Regions from separate parts of the Mesorhizobium sp. WSM4837 genome, predicted to be linked through region 2. Evidence: predicted binding sites of a transcription regulator. Region 2 holds the regulator's gene; each other region holds the start of a gene.
What was found. The regulator PhoB, encoded in region 2, activates phosphate uptake and scavenging genes when phosphate is short. The targets are predictions, from matches to a motif close to TGTCATNNANCTGTCAT.
Positions count from the first base shown of each region.

Region 1: a site for PhoB is predicted at 4,513-4,529, ahead of AC0L3D_RS24570 (alkaline phosphatase D family protein). Genes of this name have one in related genera too.
Region 3: a site for PhoB is predicted at 5,259-5,275, ahead of phnF (phosphonate metabolism transcriptional regulator PhnF). Genes of this name have one in related genera too.

Region 1 covers NZ_JBVVQE010000048.1:46,161-53,297, reverse strand. The annotation lists gene AC0L3D_RS24600 (TPM domain-containing protein) at 1-201, shown strand, start outside; gene AC0L3D_RS24595 (GNAT family N-acetyltransferase) at 318-824, shown strand; gene ppa (inorganic diphosphatase) at 936-1,469, shown strand; gene AC0L3D_RS24585 (hypothetical protein) at 1,718-2,311, opposite strand; gene AC0L3D_RS24580 (TetR/AcrR family transcriptional regulator) at 2,357-2,956, opposite strand; gene AC0L3D_RS24575 (MFS transporter) at 3,039-4,322, shown strand; gene AC0L3D_RS24570 (alkaline phosphatase D family protein) at 4,601-6,169, shown strand; gene AC0L3D_RS24565 (hypothetical protein) at 6,288-6,563, opposite strand; gene typA (translational GTPase TypA) at 6,764-7,137, shown strand, end outside.
Region 2 covers NZ_JBVVQE010000034.1:64,585-71,721, reverse strand. The annotation lists gene AC0L3D_RS20460 (ATP-binding cassette domain-containing protein) at 1-415, opposite strand, end outside; gene AC0L3D_RS20455 (sugar ABC transporter permease) at 509-1,828, opposite strand; gene xylF (D-xylose ABC transporter substrate-binding protein) at 1,969-3,009, opposite strand; gene AC0L3D_RS20445 (ROK family protein) at 3,275-4,522, shown strand; gene phoB (phosphate regulon transcriptional regulator PhoB) at 4,792-5,481, opposite strand; gene phoU (phosphate signaling complex protein PhoU) at 5,498-6,205, opposite strand; gene pstB (phosphate ABC transporter ATP-binding protein PstB) at 6,241-7,056, opposite strand; gene pstA (phosphate ABC transporter permease PstA) at 7,069-7,137, opposite strand, start outside.
Region 3 covers NZ_JBVVQE010000076.1:9,265-16,401, reverse strand. The annotation lists gene AC0L3D_RS30465 (ABC transporter substrate-binding protein) at 1-761, shown strand, start outside; gene AC0L3D_RS30460 (sugar ABC transporter ATP-binding protein) at 878-2,431, shown strand; gene AC0L3D_RS30455 (ABC transporter permease) at 2,428-3,393, shown strand; gene AC0L3D_RS30450 (zinc-binding alcohol dehydrogenase family protein) at 3,459-4,475, shown strand; gene phnF (phosphonate metabolism transcriptional regulator PhnF) at 4,484-5,233, opposite strand; gene phnG (phosphonate C-P lyase system protein PhnG) at 5,357-5,821, shown strand; gene phnH (phosphonate C-P lyase system protein PhnH) at 5,821-6,432, shown strand; gene AC0L3D_RS30430 (carbon-phosphorus lyase complex subunit) at 6,434-7,137, shown strand, end outside.

The DNA of each region.
Region 1 (7,137 bases), on a different contig from region 2:
GCCGACAGCGGCATCGACAGCCGTGTCGGCCAGCATGTCTGGGACGGCGTCGTCCGCGACCTTACCGCGCATGCCCGCGACCATCGTCTCGCCGACGGCTTTATCAAGGCGATCGAAGCGACGGGTGCGGTGCTGGCCGAGCATTTCCCGGTTTCTTCCGGCGACAGCAACGAACTCGACGATCATCTGGTCGAAATCTGAGTCGCTACGAACGGTTTTTTCAGCACTCAACGGCACGTCTATCGTCTGTGCGAAAGCTTGGGAGCGGCTGACCGGACTCTTGCAATCGGGCGATGCGGGTTTATGGTTAACCAATCATGAAGACGCTGAGCATCGACATCAGGAAAGCCGAGCCGCGCGACGCAGGCGCCATCGCCGACGTGCACCTGCTGGCTTGGCGCGGCGCCTACTCCGGCATCATCCCGCATCGCACGCTGACATCGATGATCAACCGCCGCGGCGCCGACTGGTGGGCGAACGCCATCCGCCGCGCCGCCACCGTCCTGGTTGTCGAGATCGGCGGCAAGGTTGCCGGCTACGCCACGATCGGCAAGAACCGCGCCCGCGAGCTCAAGCAGCAGGGCGAGATCTACGAACTTTACGTGCGCCCGGAATATCAGGGCATCGGGCTCGGCAGCCGGCTATTCTCGGCAGCACGGGCGCGACTGGCAGACCACGGGCTGAAAGGCATGGTGGTGTGGGCGCTGGAGGACAACCAGAACGCGCTCACCTTCTATGCCGGCACCGGCGGCCGCGACGTCGCCGAGGGAGTCGAGGTTTTCGAGCAGAAGGCTCTGAAGAAGGTCGCCTTCGTCTGGGAATGACGGCTCGACACGCCTCTCGCCAGCACCCTCAGCCGATTTCAGTACCATTCGCCGCATTGCACCATGCGCCGCTGCCCGCTATCGGTTTCCAATCGAAAGAGGGACAAAGCCATGCGTATCGAAGCCATCGCCATCGGAAAGAACCCGCCGGAGGACATCAACGTCATCATCGAGGTGCCGATCGGCGGCGAGCCGATCAAGTACGAGATGGACAAGGAGGCCGGCACGCTGTTCGTCGACCGCTTCCTGCACACCTCGATGCGCTATCCCGGCAATTACGGCTTCGTGCCGCACACGCTGTCGGGTGACGGCGACCCGATCGACGTGCTGGTCTGCAACACGCGGGCGCTGGTGCCGGGCTGCGTCATCAATGTGCGGCCGATCGGCGTGCTGGTGATGGAGGACAATTCCGGCCTCGACGAAAAGATCATCGCGGTGCCTTCGCCCAAGCTGACGCTGCGCTACGAGAACGTCACCGAATACACGCACCTGCCCGACATCACCCGCCAGCAGGTGCAGCACTTCTTCGAGCACTACAAGGATCTCGAACCCGGCAAATGGGTCAAGATCGAGGGCTGGCACGATGCCGCCTACGCCAAGAAGATGATCGTCGAGGCGATCGAACGGGCCAAGGCAAGCAAGTAGTAGCCGAACGCCTGAAGTTGCGAGCAAACTGCTGGCGTAGCGCCGCCCCTCATCCGCCTGCCGGCACCTTCTCCCCGTGAACGGGGAGAAGCCCGCTGACCTCGACCTTGGCGCCCATTCAGCAACGGTGGTAATTGGCGAAACCATTGATGGCTGCGTCTTTCTCCCCGTCACTATACGGGGAGAAATGCCCGGCAGGGCAATGAGGGGCAGCGCTGACCGACGTTACTTTTCAATGCGACGCGCTCCTAATTGTCGACGCGGCCGAAAGCGGGCGCGTTGCCGATAACCACGCGCTTGTCCTTGCCGCAGGCAAAGGTCCGCGCCTTCTCGTCGGCGAGCTTGCGTGCCTGGTCGTTCGCGCCGGGGTTGCCGGTGGCCAGCACCAGGCCGACGGTGCAGCCTTCATAGGTCTCCGGCTGGGCGACCTTGGCGACGATCAGCACGTCGGTCGGCTTGTTCTCCACCTCGGGATTGCTGATCGAGCGCCGATGGATGACCGCAAACGGGACGGCGCGATCGCCGTTCGTCTCGATGCGCCACTCGAGTTTGGATGCGGCCGTGTTGAAGGCGACAAAACTTTCCCAGACTGCGGTCATGTCGCTGGGCGGAAAACCATAAAACAGCGATTCGCGGGCGTCGTCGTAGGCGATCAGCACCGGGTAGCCGCGATAGCCCGAACAGGCGAGACTGGCCCAGTCGCCGTCGCCTTCCTCCGCTTGCGCGTAGGTCACGCAGTCCTTCTTCCAGTCGAGATCGGTGTAGGCGCTGGAAATGTCGCCGGCCCGGGCAGGCTGGCAGAGGCCGGCGAGGGCAAGCGGGATCAGCAAAAGAGCACGCATCGCGGGCAACTCCGTTTCGGGGCTGCCGCACGGTATCGTTAATCGCTATTTCTTCAAGCTCGCTTCGATCAGCAGGTCGGCGTTGCGGGCCACGGACTTCGCCGGTCCGCCGGCCCCGAACAGTTGGCCACTGATATAGGCGCCTTCGATCAGAAGCAGCAGCCCGTCGCCCAGCGTCTCGGCGTCGCCGGCACCCATCGCCGCCGCCATGGCGCGCAGGCGTCGGCGCAATTCCTGCTTGTTGGCCTCACTCACCACCCGGGCCGGGTGGCCACGTTCGGGATATTCGACGGCCGCATTGGTCATGCCGCAGCCGCGATAGTCGGGCTTTTGCGTGCGCTTGCCGATGCGGGTCAGGAAGGCGGCGATCTGCGTGCGCGGATTGCCGGGATGGGCAGCCACCGCCGCGTCGAAGCGGGCCCAGAACTCGAGGTCGTATTGCCGCAGATAGGACGCGGCCAATTCGTCCTTGGAGGGAAAGCTGCGATAGAGGCTGGGCTTGGTGACGCCAGCGCGTCGCACGATCTCGTCGACGCCGATCGCCCTGATGCCTTGCCGGTAGAACAGGTCGCGGGCAACGCGAAGGATTTTTTCGCCCGCGCGGGGCCGTTCATCCGCTTTGATCGCTGGTTCAATGCTTTTCATTCTTGGACGTGCCGTTGCCTGCTTGACAATGTTACCGATCGGTACGTATGCTCCCATGCGTTGCAACGTACCGGTCAGTAACATGATAGCTCGATCCCGCCCGTTTGGCCAGCGCTATGCTTTCGTCGTGGTCGCCGTCATTTTCCTGTGCCTGCTGATCGCGGCGGGCCTGCGGTCGGCGCCGGCCGTCATGATGCTGCCGCTGGAGGAGAGTTTCGGCTGGCGGCGCGATGTCGTCTCGCTCGCCGCGGCCATCGGCATCTTCCTCTACGGCCTGACCGGGCCGTTTGCCGCGGCACTGATGGAACGGATCGGGCTGCGCCGCACGCTGCTGGCGGCGCTGGTGCTGATGTCGGGCTCGACGGCGCTCAGCCTGTTGATGACCCAGCCCTGGCACCTGCTTCTCACCTGGGGCGTATTCTCCGGCGTCGGTTCCGGCGCGGTCGCCACGGTGCTCGGCGCCACCATCGTCAATCGCTGGTTCAAGACCAATCGCGGCCTGGTGATGGGGCTGATGTCGGCCTCGGCCGCCACCGGCCTGCTGGTGTTCCTGCCATTGCTCGCCGCGCTCGCCCAGTCGGGCGGCTGGAAGCCTGTCGCCATCGCCATTGCGGTCGCCACCGCCTGCCTGGTGCCGCTGGTCTGGCTGCTGGTGCCGGAACGGCCGTCGGCGATCGGCATGGTGCGCTACGGCGCGGACGTCGACGACGTGCCGCCGGTTGCGCCGGCCTCGCAGGGCAATTTCCTCACCCACACGCTCAGCACGCTGCGTTGTGCCGCCGGCACGCGGGTGTTCTGGTATCTGTTCGCCACTTTCTTCATCTGTGGCTTCACCACCAACGGACTGGTCGGAACGCACCTGATCGCGTTTTGCGGCGACATGGGCATCGGCCAGGTGCAAGCCGCCGGCCTGCTGTCGCTGATGGGCATCTTCGACCTGATCGGCACGACGCTGTCGGGCTGGCTCACCGACCGTTTCGACCCGCGCAAGCTGCTCGGCGTCTATTATGGCATCCGCGGCCTGTCGCTGATCTATCTGCCTTATTCCGGCTTTTCGTCGACCAGCCTGATCATCTTCGCCGTGCTCTACGGATTGGACTGGATCGCCACCGTGCCGCCGACGCTCAGGCTGTCGAACGAGGCGTTCGGCGACCGCAGCGGGCCGATCGTCTTCGGCTGGATCGTCGCCGGCCATCAGGTGGGTGCAGCGGCGGCCGCCTTCTTCGGCGGCACCATGCGTGAATTGCAGGGCAATTACGAACTTGCCTTCCTCATCGCCGGCATGACGGCAATAGCCGCAGCCTGCATCTCGCTGTTGATCAACACCAGCCGTCCGGCCTTCGAGCCGAACCCGCAGGCGGCTTGAGCTATAACGGCCGAGCGCTAATCTCCCCCCTTGAGGGGGAGATGGCCGCGGAGCGGCAGAGGGGGTCGGTCCGACCGGGCTCGGCCCCTTATCGCAGACGCAGGAGGTCGGCGCTCCACGCGACACGACCCCCTCTGTCGCCTTCGGCGACATCTCCCCCTCGAGGGGGGAGATTAGCCAGCCTGTTGATCGTCAGAAAACCTTCATGGTTTCGAGATGTGCGTGAAACATTGAGGCTGGACCTTGGCGGCGACGTTTAAGCCATCCAGGAGACAGCCATGAACAAGATTTCGCGCCGCGCTTTTGTCACGTCGGCGAGCGCCGCCGGCCTCGTCGGCGTATCGGGCCTCGCGCTTCCCTATTATTCGCGCGCCAATCAGCGGCCCGCCTTCACCCATGGCATCCAGTCGGGCGATGTCGACGCAACCAGCGGCGTGGTGTGGACGCGGACCGACCGCCCTTCGCGCGTCATGTTCGAGGTCTCGTCGACGGAGAATTTCGCCAATCCCTTGCGCCTTGCGCCGCTCGATACGTCGCCGGCCAGCGATTACACGGTAAAGCGGCTGCTCACCGACCTCACCTCCGACCAGGACATCTTCTACCGCATGGTCGCGGCCGATCTTGCCGACATCAACGCCGTCTCCGAGCCGATCGTCGGCCGCTTCCGCACGGCGCCGGCCTCGAAACGCGACATCCGCTTCGCCTGGTCGGGCGATACCGCCGGCCAGGGCTGGGGCATCGACGACACCGGCATGAAGACCTATGCCACGATCGGCAAGCATACGCCCGACTTCTTCCTGCATTCCGGCGACACCATCTATGCCGACGGCCCGATGAAGGACGAGGTCGAGCTGCCCGGCGGCAGCAAGTGGAAGAACAAGGTCCTCATCGACGAAAAGCGCAAGGTTGCCGAGACGCTGGACGAGTACCGCGGCCAGTGGAAGTACAACATGATGGATAAGAACGTGCTGGGGCTCAACGCCATCTGCCCGACCTTCTACCAGTGGGACGACCACGAGGTGGTCAACAACTGGTCGGATTCGAAGAACCTGAGCGCCGACGACCGCTACTCGGAAAAAAACATCCATGTGATGGCGGCACGCGCGGCACGCGCCTTCCACGAGATGACGACGATCCGCTACGAGCCGTCGGAACCGGGCCGCGTCTATCGCAAGATCGCCTACGGGCCGCTGCTCGACGTCTTCTTCCTCGACATGCGCTCCTATCGCGGCGCCAACGGTCCTGGCATGCAGGATACGGTGACGCCGCAATCGCGCATCCTGGGCGAACAGCAGATGAAGTGGCTGAAGCGCGAACTGGCAAACTCCAACGCGACCTGGAAAATCATCGCCGCCGACATGCCGCTCGGCCTCGTCGTCTGGAACGACGCCACCAACAAGGCCGGCGCCGAGGCCGTCAGCAATGGCGACAATGGCCTGGCCAAGGGCCGCGAATTGGAAATTGCCGACCTCCTTCGCTACATAAAGAATGCCGGCATCACCAACACCGTCTGGCTGACCGCCGACGTGCACTACACGGCGGCGCATTACTACAATCCCGACAAGGCGCAGTTCCAGGACTTCAATCCGTTCTGGGAATTCGTCTCGGGTCCGCTCCATGCCGGCACCTATGGACCCAATGATTTCGACATGACCTTCGGCCCGGAGCTGAAATTCATCAAGGCGCCAACCGCCGAGCAGGGGCAGAACCTGCCACCCTCGGCCGGCCTGCAGTTCTTCGGCCTCGTCGACATCGATGGCGCCACTGAACAGATGACGGTGCGGCTGATGGATCGCGACGACAATGAACTCTACAAGGTCACGCTCGACCCGGTGCATTCGGCGTGAGGGGACTGGCGCCTGTTCACCCTCCCCTTGCGGGGAGGATCGGCGAGGCGGCTTCGCAAAGCGAAGCTCCGCTTCGCGGATCGACCCTCCCCACAAGGGGGAGGGTAAGGCGCGGTCGTCAGTCTGGATAGCAAACGGTCGGAATATTGGGCCAAACAGCGCTGTCGCAGTTGGCGGCCTCCTGCCTTTGCTTGAAGGCGGCGCTGACCGGCCCGGTCACCACCGGGTCGACGCCATCGGGAGCGTCGGCAAACAACTGCTCCGCCGTTCGGGTGTCGGACGGCAGGGCAGGCTCCGTCGACGTCGCGGCCGACTGTGCCACGCCTGCCGCAAGCAGGACGGCGAGGGCAGCCCATGCAAGGATTGGCCGGTATCTGATGCCCGTTTTGCTCATGAAATTTGAACTGTCCCGACCGTGAAAGGTTCCGCTTTGGTTAATAATTCAATTTCACACCAAGACGCTTAAGATTTGGTGACCATCTATTTGGTGGCACGCCTCCTCTTTCGCAATTGCGAAAAACCCTGTATGAGCCGCCCAACCGAAAGAGGCAGCGCCTTTTGGCCTGCTGCCTGCAACGCTCCCGAGACCACAACATGAAAATTCGTAATATCGCGATCATCGCGCACGTCGACCATGGGAAAACCACCCTCGTCGACCAGCTCCTGAAACAGTCCGGCTCATTCCGCGACAACCAGCGCGTTGCCGAACGCGCCATGGATTCGAACGACCTCGAAAAGGAACGCGGCATCACCATCCTGGCCAAGGCGACCTCGGTCGACTGGAAGGACACCCGCATCAACATCGTCGACACCCCCGGCCACGCCGATTTCGGCGGTGAAGTCGAGCGCATCCTGTCGATGGTGGATTCGGCGATCGTGCTGGTCGACGCCGCCGAAGGGCCGATGCCGCAGACAAAATTCGTCGTCGGCAAGGCGCTCAAGGTCGGATTGAAGCCGATCGTCGTCAT
Region 2 (7,137 bases):
AGCGGGGATTGAGCCTGCCCATCACCTTGCGCGCCTCGGCCTCCATGGCGCCATCGTCGAGCGTGCCCCAGCCGGTCATCAGCTCGCGGCCGAGGAACAGGTTGGCGGCGGCGTCGACATTGTCGGCGAGCGCCAGCGTCTGGTAGATCGTCTCGATGCCGTATTTCTTGGCGTCGCGCGGATTGGCGATCGAAGCCTCCTCGCCATTGACGAAGATTTGGCCCGAATCGCGCTTGTAGGCGCCGGACAGGATCTTGATCAGCGTCGACTTTCCCGCACCGTTGTGGCCGAGCAGCGCCACGACCTCGCCCGGGAAAAGGTCGATCGACGCATCGTCGACGGCGCGAATGCCGCCGAAGGCAATCGAGATGTTGCGCATTTCGATCAGTGGCGTGGGAGCAGTCGTGTCAGCCATGATCGTTCCTCTCCATGGTTTTGCCGAACATGATGTTGGACCGAAACGGATGTCCACTTTTCGCTGATTCGGACCTTCGGCTCGGGATCATGCTCAGACCCGCTTGCGGTAGACGGTGTCGAGCCAGACGGCGACGACCAGCACGGCGCCGACGACGACGCTCTGAAGCGGTGAATCGATGCCGAGCAACACCATGCCGGACTGCAGCGACTGCATCAGAAGCGCGCCCAGCATGGCGCCGAGCACAGTGCCGGAGCCGCCGGCCAGCGACGTGCCGCCGATGACGGCTGCTGCGATGACCAAGAGTTCGTCCAGCGTGCCGAGCGCATTGGTCGCCGCATTGAGGCGGGCCGAAGCAATTGCCGCGCTGATCGCGGCCAGAACGCCCATGATCATGAACACTTTCATGGTCACCCAGCGCGTGTTGATGCCGGCGAGTTCCGCCGCTTCCGGGTTGCCGCCAATGGCAAAGACGTAGCGACCGAAACGGGTGCGCCGGGTGATGAAGGTCATGACGATGCCGACTGCGACCGCGATCAGCACCGGTATGGCGATGCCATGGGCGATGAACAGCCCGCCTTCGGGGATGGTAATGCCGTTCCGCTGGGCGTATTGGCGCACGATGCCGATCGGCCAGGGGTAGGAATTGGCGATCCAGACGGCGCCGAGGATGGCGGCGCAGGCGACAACACCAAGCAGGCTCTCCGCCCAGACCGGGCGCAACGGAAACTTGAAGCGCTTGCGCTGCGACCGGCCGTTGAGCAGCATCAAGGCGACGGCCACACAGGCGAGAATGCCGACGATCCAGCTCGCGGTCGCCCCGATCGAGCCACGCGGCCCGCCACCCATGAGCTGGAACGTGGCATCGAGCGGCGCGACGGTGCGCCCGCTCGTCATCAGCCACGCCATGCCGCGCCAGATCAGCAGGCCGCCCAGCGTCACGATGAAGGCCGGAACCTCGAGATAGGCGATGATGAAGCCCTGAAGCGCGCCGATCATGAGGCCGAGCACCACGCCGGCAGCCAGTGCGATGACCCATATCCAGGGATTTCCAAGCTGGAATCCCAAGACGCGGATGAGGAATTCTGCCTGCGCAACGCCCATCACCATGCCGATGACGCCTTCGACGGAGCCGACCGAAAGATCGATGTTGCGCATCACGATGACCAGCACCATGCCGGTCGCCATGATCGCGACCGAGGAAGTTTGCACCGACAGGTTCCAGAGATTGCGCGGCGTGAGGAAAAGCCCACCCGACAGGATGTGGATTCCAACCCAGATGATCAGCAGCGCGCCGACCATGCCGAGCATGCGTATGTCGAGCTCGGTTGCCTTGAGGAAGCGGCCGAAGGGGCTGAGCTCGGATTCACGCGCCCGGTCAGCAACCGGCGTGTTGGAAATCGTGTCGGTCATGATGTCCTCCCACCGTTGCCGTCTGCCGCGGATGCCGGAAGCAGCTTAGAAATTACCCGCGAGACGCGGAAAAACAACTCTTTTGAAAAAAACGCCGCGGCGTGAAGCCGCGGCGTTTCAGGTTTTTTGGCGAAGGCGGATCAGTTGCAGACCGGGACGGTGCCCGCCGCCACGCCGGCGCAGACCTCTTCCTGCTTGATCCAGCCGGCGTCGATGACGACGTTGAGATTGTCCCTGGTGATGGCAATCGGCGTCAGGAACAGCGACTTGACGACATTGCCGCCCGGCGTGGTGAAATCCTTGACACCGGCAATGTCTGTCATCGGCTTGCCGTCGGCCAGCTGCGAGGCGATCTCGGCGGCGTTCTTGCCGAGCTCGCGCGCGTCTTTCCACACCGATACGGTCTGTGTGCCGAGCGCGATACGGTTCAGCGCGGCATGGTCGCCGTCCTGGCCCGAAACCGGGACGGATCCGGCCAGGCCTTGCGCCGTCAGCGCCGCGACGACGCCACCCGCGGTGCCGTCATTGGCGGCAACCACCGCATCGACCTTGTTGTCGTTGGCGGTCAGGAACTGTTCCATGTTCTTCTGGGCGTTGGCGGGAAGCCAGCCGTCCGTATAAGCCTCGCCGACATTCTTGATCTTGCCGCTGTCGATGGCATCCTTGAGCACTTCTATGGAGCCGGCGAACAGAAAATCGGCATTAGGGTCGGCGCCCGAGCCCTTGATGAAGACGTAATTGCCTTCCGGCGCCACCTTGAACACTTCGCGGGCCTGCATGCGGCCGACTTCCTGGTTGTCAAAGGTCAGATAGAAGACGTCCTTGTTCTCGATCAGCCGGTCATAGCCGACGACCGGAATGCCTTCGTCCAGCGCCTTCTGCACCGCCGGACCGATGGCCGAGGCATCCTGCGCAAGGATGATCAGCGCGTTGGCGCCCTGCGAGATCAGGCTTTCGACGTCGGTCAGCTGCTTGCCGGGATTGGACTGTGCGTCAGCGGAGATATATTTGTCGCCGGCGGCCTCGATCGCCGCCTTCATGGCGGCTTCGTCGGTCTTCCAACGCTCTTCCTGGAAGTTCGACCACGAAACGCCAATGACCTTGTCCTTGGCCTGCGCGGCCGACGCGAGCGTCAGCGACATGGCGACCCCCGCCAGAATGGCGGCTGCGAATCTCTTCATGATATTCCTCCCTGCGCCGCGTAGGGCGCGACCAACTGGCCCGAAGGCCGGCACAAAGGCTCTATTTTTTCGAGCCTCGAAAAAATACTGGTCCAACGCCGAAGCACTGTCAACACCAATTCTGATGGATTTTAACGTCCTGTCGGGCTTTTTTTCGAGGCTCGGAATAAATAATGACAGCCCCTTCTGCTTCTGCCAGTATTTGTCCGACATACCGACGGCTTCCGATTCATGAGCGGCCGCGGCAATGAGGAGGAAACAAAAAATGTCGGTGGGAATCCGTCATGACGATCTGCGCCGGCGCAACCGGGCGATGGTGATTTCGGCCGTGCGCCGGGCAGGCCAGCCGTCGCGGACCGAGATCGCCGCGACCACCGGCCTCAGCCATTCGACCATATCGGCGATCTCTGCCGACCTGATCCAGGAAGGCATCCTGGCCGAGAGCAAGGCGAGCGAGACGGTTTCGCTGAAACGCGGCCGGCCGCAGGTCGGCCTCAGCCTCAATCCGCAAGCCGCTGCGGTGTTGGCCGTCGTGTTGTCGCTGAATTTCCTGTCGGTCGCCGTCATCGATTATGCCGGACAAGTGGTCGCCGAGGAACAGCGCCGGCTGGACACGCTGACCATGTCGCGTGACGCGCTGATCGAGGAATGTGTCGCCATCGTCCGGCGCCGGCTCGAAGATCCCGACCTCGATGTCCAAAGCGTCGCCCGCATCGCGCTGGCGATCCAGGGCATCACCGATTCCCACGCGCGCGCCATGTTGTGGTCGCCGATCACGCCGCAGACGAACATCGCCTTCGCCGACATTCTGGAACGCGAGTTCGGCATCCCGGCCATCATGGAGAACGACTGCAACATGATGGCCGTGGCGCTGCGCTGGCGCCACCCGGATCGCTACCGCGACGATTTCATCGCCATCCTGCTCTCGCACGGCATCGGTATGGGGCTGGTGCTGAAGGGCGAGCTGTTCACCGGCACCCACTCCTCAGGCGGCGAATTCGGCCACATGATCCATCGGCCGGGCGGCGCGCTTTGCCGCTGCGGGCGGCGCGGCTGCGTCGAGGCTTATGCCGGCAACTACGCCATCTGGCGCAACGCAAGGCTGTTGAGCGAGAACGCCGAGCCGGTCGCCGATGTCAGCGACGCCGACATGCGGGCCTTGGCGGCCCGGGCGCGCGAGATGGACGGACCGGAGCGCGAAGCCTACCGCAAGGCCGGCGAGGCGCTCGGCTTCGGGCTCGGCAGCCTGTTTGCGCTGATCGATCCGGCGCCGGTGGCCATGGTCGGCGCCAGCGCTGCCGCCTTCGACCTGATCGAGCCGGCCCTGCGCGAGGCCATCGCCCAGACCGCCGGCGGCCAGCATTCGGGTTCGATTTCCTTCGACACCGAGCCGAACGAGCTGCCGCTGATCCGCGAAGGCTGCGCCATGCGGGCGCTAAGCTTCGTCGACCAGGAGATTTTCGCGCCGAGCATCCAGGCACGAGCCGGCTCGGTCGGAAAGAACGTGGCTTGAAGGATTCCCGGGTCGCGACTTGGGGTGTGTTGAGATTCAGGTCAGGCCGAGTCGAGAATGGTGGGTTCCGAGAACCGGAGCGGAGCGTACTTTTGGGTACGTGAGCCCGCGCATGACCCCGAAATCGAGATCGATTTCGGAAAGGTCGTGCGCAAAATCAAAGTTCTACAGCGTCCTTTGCGTGCCCAACAGGGCGCGCGGCGCTGTAGGTAAGCGCAGGAAGCCGCCGTTCGCAGGCCGGCATCACCTGAATATCAGCACATCCCTAGCTAGTCTTCCCTGATCGCATAGCCGGCGCCGCGGATGGTGCGGATGACATCGGGCATGCGACCATTGTTGACCGCCTTGCGCAACCGGCCGACATGGACGTCCACCGTGCGCTCGTCGATGTAGATCGTCTCGCCCCAGACATTGTCGAGCAACTGACTGCGCGAGAAGACCCGGCCCGGGTGGCGCATCATGAATTCGAGCAGCCGGAATTCGGTCGGCCCGAGCCGGATCTCGCTCTTCTTGCGATAGACCCGGTGCGATTCACGATCGAGCATGATGTCGCCGACCTTGAGCACGCTGGACAGCACTTCCGGCTTGGCGCGGCGCAGCAGCGCCTTGACCCTGGCCATGAATTCCGGTGTCGAGAACGGCTTGACCAGATAGTCGTCGGCTCCGGTCGAAAGGCCGCGCACCCGGTCGCTCTCCTCGCCGCGCGCGGTCAGCATGATGATCGGCAGCCGCTCGGTTTCGGGGCGCACCCGAAGGCGCCGGCAAAGCTCGATGCCGGAAACCGCCGGCACCATCCAGTCGAGCACCAAAAGATCGGGCACGTTTTCCTGCAGCCGGATTTCGGCCTCGTCACCGCGCGTCACCACCTCGACCTGATAGCCTTCGGATTCCAGATTGTAACGGAGGAGGACGCCTAGCGGCTCTTCATCCTCCACCACCATGATGCGCGGCGCGATCATCGGCCGGTCACTCCTGTCATGTCGCCGGCGCCGACATCGTCGTTTCGTCGAGCTTCGGGCGATCTGCCGGCAATTGCTGCCCGGTCACGACAAAATAGGCGTTTTCGGCAATGTTGGTGACATGATCGCCGATACGCTCGAGATTCTTGGCGCAGAACAGAAGGTGCGTGCAGGCGGTGATGTTGCGCGGATCCTCCATCATGTAAGTCAGGAGTTCGCGAAAAACCGCCGTATATTTCACGTCGATCTTCTGGTCGTCGGCGCGCAGTTCCTTCAACGCGCCGGCATCGCGCGACACATAGTGCTCGACCACGCCGCGCAGCTGCACAAGAACGAGATCCGCCATCGCGTCGATACCGTGCGACAGATTACGCGGCGTCGCGCTCTGCCCGACTGCGCTGACCCGCTTGGCAATGTTCTTGGCCAGATCGCCGATGCGCTCGAGATCGCCCGCCATGCGGATTGCGCCAACCACGGCGCGCAGATCCTGCGCCATCGGCTGCCGCTTGGCGATCAGCGTGATCGCGCTGTCGTCGAGCTCGCGCTGCCGCGCATCCATGATGGCGTCATCCGAGACGACGCGCTGCGCCATCGCATTGTCCGACGCAAGCAACGCGCGGATCGAGGCCGCGACCATTGCGGCGGCGAGCTCGTCCATGTCGCGGATCAGCCGGTCGATGTGCTCCAGTTCCTCGTCGAAAGATGCGACGGTGTGTTCACCCATGGTGCTGTCCTCGTGTTCGAAATTCGCCGGACCGCTCAGCCGAACCGGCCGGTGATGTAGTCCTGGGTGCGCTTGTCGTCGGGGTTGGTGAACATCTTGTCGGTCGCGCCCTCCTCGACCAGATAGCCGAGATGGAACATCGCCGTGCGTTGCGACACGCGCGCCGCCTGCTGCATCGAATGGGTGACGATGACGATCGTATAGTTCTGGCGCAGTTCGTCGATCAGTTCCTCGACGCGGGCGGTGGCGATCGGATCGAGCGCCGAACAGGGCTCGTCCATCAGGATCACTTCCGGCGACACCGCGATGGCGCGCGCGATGCACAGGCGCTGCTGCTGTCCGCCGGACAGTCCAGTACCCGACTCGAGCAGGCGATCCTTGACCTCGTTGAACAGGCCGGCCTTCTTCAGGCTCGATTCGACGATGCCGTCCAACTCGGCCTTGCTCCTGGCCAGGCCGTGGATGCGCGGACCGTAGGCGACGTTTTCGTAGATCGACTTCGGAAACGGGTTCGGCTTCTGGAATACCATGCCCACGCGAGCTCGCAACTCGACGACATCGATTTTCGGGTCGTAGACGTTCTCGCCGTCGAGCGTGATCTTGCCGCTCACCCGCGCGATATCGATGGTGTCGTTCATTCGGTTCAGGCAACGCAGGAACGTCGACTTGCCACAGCCCGATGGCCCGATCAACGCCGTCACCTGATGCTCGCGGACATCGAGATCGACGTCGAACAGAGCTCGCTTCTCGCCGTAGTGAACAGAGACCTTTTCGCCCTTCATCTTGATCGAAGGGGCGTTGGTTGCGCTGCTCAGTTTCTGCTCGACGCCGGCTTCCGTCATGATGTTCATATCCTCTACTCCTTACCAGCGCCGCTCGAAGCGCCTGCGCAGTATCACCGCGATGGCATTCATGATGACCAAAAACACCAG
Region 3 (7,137 bases), on a different contig from region 2:
TCAACGGCCAGATCTCGATCCTTGAAAACGCCGTCGCCGGCAACCCGGCTGCCGTGGTCATCGCACCGACCGAGGCCAAGGCGCTCGGCAAGCCGATCGACGAGGCAGCCACCAACGTCAAGATCATCGGCATCGACTCCGGCGCCGACTCCAAGGCCTTCACCTCGTTCCTGACCACAGACAATATCCAGGGCGGCCGCGTCGCCGCTGACGGTCTGGCGGCCGCGATCGGCGAAGCCAATGGCGGCAAAATCGAGGGCGACGTCGCCCTGATCACCGCGCTTCCGGGTGCCGGCTCGCTTGAGCAGCGCGCCCAGGGCTTCAAGGAACAGCTTGCCGCCAAATATCCCGGCCTCAAGCTCATTGCCGACAAATACGCCGACGGCCAGGCCACCACCGGCCTCAACATCGCAACCGACCTGATCACCGCCAACCCGAATCTCAAGGGCATCTTCGCCTCCAACCTGATCATGGCGCAGGGCGTCGGTCAGGCGATCGCCGAGAACAGCCTTGCCGGCAAGGTCGGGCTGATCGGTTTCGACAGCGACGAGAAGCTGGTCAAGTTCCTCAATGACGGCGTCATTTCCGGCCTCGTCGTCCAGGATCCGTACCGGATGGGCTATGACGGCATCAAGACGGCGCTCGCTGCCTCGAAGGGCGAGAAGGTAGAGGCCAATGTCGATACCGGCGCCAACCTCGTCACCAAGGCTAACATGAAAGATCCGAAGATCGACGCGCTGCTCAATCCGAAGCTCGACTGAGCACCGGCATTGGCACACCGTTTCCGGGGCTTTTTGCCCCGGAAACGACCTACACGCGTGCCACTCGTGAGGCCGATGTGGGAGGCCAATCTGGGAGGCCAATTGGGAGGAACGTCATGACGTCGACGGCGCAGGAACTGCATCCCGCCCCAACGCTGGAACCGGGCAGGACGATCCTCGAACTCAAGGGACTGGAAAAACGATATCCCGGCACGCACGCGCTGAAGCCGGTTGACCTCGCCTTCAAGGCCAGCGAAATCCACGCCATTGTCGGCGAGAACGGTGCCGGCAAATCCACCCTGATCAAGCTTTTGACCGGCGTCATGCCGCGCACCTCCGGCGATGTCATCTGGGAGGGAAAGCCGGCAGCGCTGGCGACGCCGCATGAGGCGATGGCGCTCGGCATCAATGCCGTGCACCAGGAGGTCGTTCTGTGCCGCCATCTCACTGTCGCGGCCAACATGTTCCTCGGCGAGGAGGATTCCCGCTTCGGCATACTGCAGCAGCGGGCCATGGTCAGGGAAGCGCAGAAGATCATCGACGATCTCGGCTTCGATCTGCCGGCGCATGTCGTGCTGGGTGACCTGACCATAGGCCAGCAGCAGCTGATCGCCGCCGCCCGCGCCACCGTGCGCGGCACCAAGTTCCTGATCTTCGACGAACCGACTGCCTATCTCACCCGCAAGGAAGCCGACCAGCTGTTCACGCTGATCCGCCGGCTGAAGGGCGAAGGCGTCACCATCATCTACATCAGCCACCGCATGGAAGAGGTGTTCGAGCTCGCCGACCGCGTCTCGGTGCTGCGCGACGGCACGCTTGTCGGCACCAGGAACATCGCCGAGACCAACGACGCCGAGCTGGTCAAGATGATGATCAACCGCTCGATCGAGCAAGTCTATCACAAGGAGCATTTTACCCCGGGCGCGACGCTGCTCGAAGCCCGAAATCTTTCCGGCAAGGGCTTCGAAAATGTCTCGATGACGGTCCGTGCCGGCGAAATCGTCGGGCTCTACGGCCTGATCGGCGCCGGGCGCAGCGAGTTCGTCACCACGCTCTACGGCCGTCACCGCAAGTCGGCCGGCCAGATCCTCTGGGAGGGCAAGGAGGTTCAGGTCAACTCCGAGCATGACGCCATCAGGCTCGGCATGGCGCTAGCGCCGGAAAGCCGCCGCGACCAGGGCCTCTGCCTCAACCTGCCGGTCGGCCTCAATCTCAATCTGCCGATCTACAAGCGCATCTCCAACAATCTGCTGATCTCCAGCGCACAGGAGAAGACCGAGGCGGATCGCCAGATCGCCAATCTCAGGATCAAGACGCCGACACGTCACGCCCTCGCCTCCAGCCTGTCCGGCGGCAACCAGCAGAAGATCGTCATCGGCAAATGGCTGGCGCACGGCGCCAAGCTGTTCATCTTCGACGAGCCGACAGTGGGCGTCGATGTCGGCACCAAGGCCGAGATCTACCGCCTGTTCAGTGCGCTTTTGTCCAAGGGCGCCGGCATCATCCTGATCTCGTCCTATCTGCCCGAGGTCTATGAACTCGCCGACACGCTGCATGTGTTCCGGCGCGGCAAGCTGGTGGCCACTCATGGTTTCCACACTGCCGACCATGAGGAGATCCTCACCCAGGCACTGGCCGAGAAACAAGAAAAACCGGGAGGACAGATATGAGCACCGAGGCGATACCGGCCGAAAGGCCGAAACGCAACTACAACGCCCTGTTCGGGCTGACACTGCTGGCGCTGCTGGTTCTTCTGTGGGTCATCCTGTCGGTGGCTACGCCGAGCTTCGCCTCCGCCAACAACATCTCGAACCTGCTGCGGCAAGGTTCGATGATCGCCATCCTGGCGGTCGGCCAGACTTTCGTCATCATCACCGGCGGTATCGACCTTTCCGTCGGCGCCGTGGTTGGCTTCGCCACCGTCATCGTTGCGATGCTGATCAATGCCGGCGTGCCGATTTACCTCGCCATCCTGATCACCTTGCTGGTTGGCGTCGCCATCGGCCTGTTCCACGGCTTCGGCATCGTCAAGATGGGCCTGCCGCCCTTCATCATCACGCTGGCGACGCTGACCTCGCTGCGCGGCATCGGCCTTTTGATGACCAACGGCAACTCGATCTCGATCAACAATGACGCCTTCCAGCTGTTTTCGCGCAGTTCGTTTCTCGGCGTCCCCAATCTGTTCTGGATGGTGATCCTGGTCGGCATCCCCGCCTACATCTTCCTGCATCACAGCCGCTGGGGCCGGTATCTGTTCTCGGTCGGCTCCAACGCCGAGGCCTCGCGTCTGTCCGGCGTCAACGTCCAGCGCACCATCTACATGGCCTATACGCTGTCTGGCCTCTGCGCGGCTTTTGTCGGCGTGCTGCTTGCCTCGCGCATCGGCATCGGCAATCCGACGCAGGCCGAGGGCTGGGAGTTGCAGGCGATCGCCTCGTCGGTGATCGGCGGCACTTCGCTGTTCGGCGCCGTCGGCTCGGTGCACGGACCGCTGCTCGGCGCCTTCATCCTCGCCACTATCAACAACGGCGCCAATCTCTTGAACGTCAATGCCTTCTGGCAGCGCATCATTACCGGCGTGCTGATCATCGTCATCGTCTATTTCGACGGCCTGCGCCGCCGCGGCAAGTAGACCATCTTAACAACCGCCGGCCCGGCGATCGGGCCGGCGGTGCCATGAACCGACTGGATCAAAGCATGAAAGCCGTCATCTGCCGTTCGCCCGGCGATCTTGTTGTGGAAGACCGCCTGGCGCCGGGCACACCACCGCCGGGCTGGGCGCTGGTCGCGGTCAGTCATGTCGGCATCTGCGGCACCGACTATCACATCTTCGAGGGCAAGCATCCGTTCCTCGCCTATCCCCGCATCATGGGTCACGAGGTCTCCGGCACCGTGATCGAGGCCGGCGAAGGCGTCGACCTGCCGGTGGGCGAGCCGGTGATCATCAACCCGTATCTCGCTTGCGGCAAATGCAGCGCCTGCCGCCTAGGCAAGCCGAATTGCTGCGTCAGGATCGAGGTGCTCGGCGTCCACCGCGACGGCGCCATGTGCGAACGGATCCTGGTGCCGGCGCAAAATCTTTATCCGGCCAACGGCCTGTCGCTGGCCGATGCCGCCGCCGTCGAATTCCTGGCGATCGGGGCGCATGCCGTGCGGCGCTCGCTGGCTGATCCCGGCGCGCGCACGCTGGTCATCGGTGCCGGGCCGATCGGCCTCGGCACGGCGCTGTTTGCCCGCATCGCCGGTCTCGACGTGACGCTGCTCGACATGAGCGCGGAAAGGCTTGGCTTCGCCGCAAGCGAACTCGGCTTCGCCACCCTCGACGCATCACGGCAGTCTGCGACCGATCTAGTTCGCGAGGCGACCAACGGCGAAGGTTTTGACGCGGTCTTCGATGCCACCGGCAACACCCAGTCCGTCCAGTCAGCCTTCGCCCATGTCGCGCATGGCGGGACGCTGGTCCTGGTCAGCGTCGTCAAGGACGACATCGTCTTTTCCGATCCTGAATTCCACAAGCGCGAGATGACGCTGATCGGCAGCCGCAACGCTCTGCGCGTCGACTTCGACCATGTCGCCGCCTCGATCCGCGATGGTGCTGTGCCGCTGGCAAAGCTCGTCACCCATCGCACGACGCTTGGCGACACGCCGCGCGACCTCGCCCGCTGGGCGCATGAGAAATCCGGCCTGATCAAGGCCGTCATCCAGGTCGGATGAACCGGACTTTAAAGCGCCGATATCTTGAGCTCGACCCGCTCAGCCGGAAACCGGGTTTCGGCAAACTGGATCGGCTGGCCGTCCGGCGTGACGTTGACGGCGACCGTGACCAGCACGATAGCGCCGGGCTGCAGATTAAGATCGGCAAGGTCGGCGGCGTCCGCGTGGCGGGCCGACAACACCGTCGATTGTCTGAGATAGTCACCGATGCCGAAACCCCGGAATGAGGCGGTCACCGATCCGGTTTCGGCCATGGCGGCATCGATGCCGGCGAAGCGAGCCGCGTCGAACCAGCCGGTCGCACGCGAGACCGGTTGCCCATCGGCTTCGCCGCGTGTCTCGAGGCGTATGACAGTCGAACCCCTGGCAAGCCCCAGCCCTTCGGCGACGCGCCGGCTGGCCGGCTCGACCGCCGATTCGAGCAGCACGCTGCGGCGCTCCGACGCCTGCCCTTGCAAGCCCTCCGAAAAACGGGTGCGGGCGCCGATCGGATAGGACAGGCGCTTGCGCGACAGCACGAAGGTGCCGCGCCCCTGTTCGGCCCTGAGCACGCCATCCTGCACCAGTGCGGCGATGGCGCTGCGCACCGTATGGCGGTTGACGCCATAGCGCTCGGCCAGCGCAACTTCCGGTGGCAATGCAGCATTCTCGGCAAAGTCGCCGACGGCGATCGAATGCAGGATCTGGTCGGCGATCTGCCGCCACAGCGAGACGCCGCTGCGCCGCTCCAAGCTGCTGGCCATCTGCTGACCGATCATTTCTTTGCCCCGATCTTTTTCGCGCTGTCATCCGTCCGTCATGGACACGCTTTAGAAAATAGATATAATTTGTATAATTGTCTATATCAATAGACGAATTTTCGATGCAAGGGAATGTCAACCATGCGAGGTCAGGAAGCGCGCGATCAGCAGCTTGAGCGCAAGGCGGTCATGGCGACACTGGCGCAATCGACCGGCGACGATATCGTCCGCCTTTGGAACGAAGCCGGCCTGCCTTCGGAAGCAGAACTCCTGCGCGGCCCCGAAACCGGCCTGGTCACCGTGCGTGGCCGCATCGGCGGCGGCGGCGCGCCGTTCAACGTCGGCGAGGCGACGGTCACCCGCGCGACGGTGCGGCTTGCCTCGGGAGAAGTCGGCCACTGCTACGCGCTCGGCCGTGACAAGCAGAAAGCAAAACTGGCGGCGATCGCCGACGCGCTCTGGCAGGATCCCACCCGCCGCAACGAGGTCGAGAGCAAGCTCATTGCGCCGCTGCAGGCCGCACTGGCCAGCGGACGTGAGCGGCGGCGCGCCGAGACGGCGGCAACGAAGGTCGATTTCTTCACCATGGTGCGCGGAGAAGACTGATGGACATCGCAACCCAGGCGATCGAGGGCGGCTTTGCCGATCCGGTGTTCGACGCCCAGACGGTGTTCCGCGCCGTGATGGACGCAATGGCGCGGCCGGGCACCCTGCAGCCTCTGCCGGTCTTTGCCCGCCCGCCGGCGCCGCTGTCGGCCACCGCAGGCGCCATCGCGCTGGCGCTGTGCGACAACGACACGCCGCTCTGGCTCGACCTCGTTTTGCAGGCCCCGGCAGCGATAAAATCCTGGCTCGGCTTCCACACCGGCGCGCCACTGGCCCACACGCCAGCCGATGCGCATTTCGCGCTGATCGCCACGCCGGCCGAGATGATGGCGCTCGACGGCTTTTCACAAGGCACCCAGGACTATCCCGACCGCTCGACGACGCTGATCCTGCAGGTCAGCGATCTTGTCTCAGGCGCCCCGCTGCTGCTCGAAGGTCCTGGCATCGAAACTACCGCGACAATCGCTCCGGCGCAGATGCCGCGCCACTTCGTCGAACAATGGAAGCAGAACAATCAGCGTTTTCCCCGTGGTGTCGACATTATCCTTGCCACCCCGGAAGGCGTTGCGTGCCTGCCGCGCACGACGTGCATCAAGACGATGGAGGCGTGATATGTATGTCGCGGTAAAAGGCGGTGAAGCGGCTATTGCCAACGCCCACGCCCTGCTCGCCGATCGCCGCCGCGGCGACCGTTCCGTGCCGGCGCTGCGCCTCGACCAGATCGTCGAGCAGCTGGCGCTCGGCGTCGACCGGGTGATGAGCGAAGGTTCGCTCTACGACCGTGAATTGGCGGCGCTGGCCATCGTTCAGGCGCGCGGCGACATGATAGAGGCGATCTTCCTGGTTCGCGCCTATCGCACCACGCTGCCGCGCTTCGGCTACACCAGGGCGATCGACACCGGCGCGATGCTGGTCGAGCGGCGCGTGTCGGCGACCTACAAGGATCTTCCCGGCGGCCAGCTTCTCGGCCCGACCTTCGACTACACCCACCGGCTGCTCGATCCCGAGCTTGCCGCCGGTGGCGACGTCGCCGAGCCGCTGCAGCGTGCCAGCGACGCGGACGCCATGCCGCGTGTCTCCGCCATCCTCGCCCGCGAAGGCCTGATCGAGCCCGATGGCGACATGCCGCAGGACCATATCCCGGGCGACATCACCCGCGAGCCGCTGGAGTTCCCGATGGCGCGCGACATCCGCCTGCAGGCGCTGTCACGCGGCGACGAGGGTTTTTTGCTGGCGCTCGGCTACTCCACCCAGCGCGGCTATGCCCGCAACCATCCGTTCGTCGGTGAGGTTCGCATCGGCGAGGTCGAGCTGGA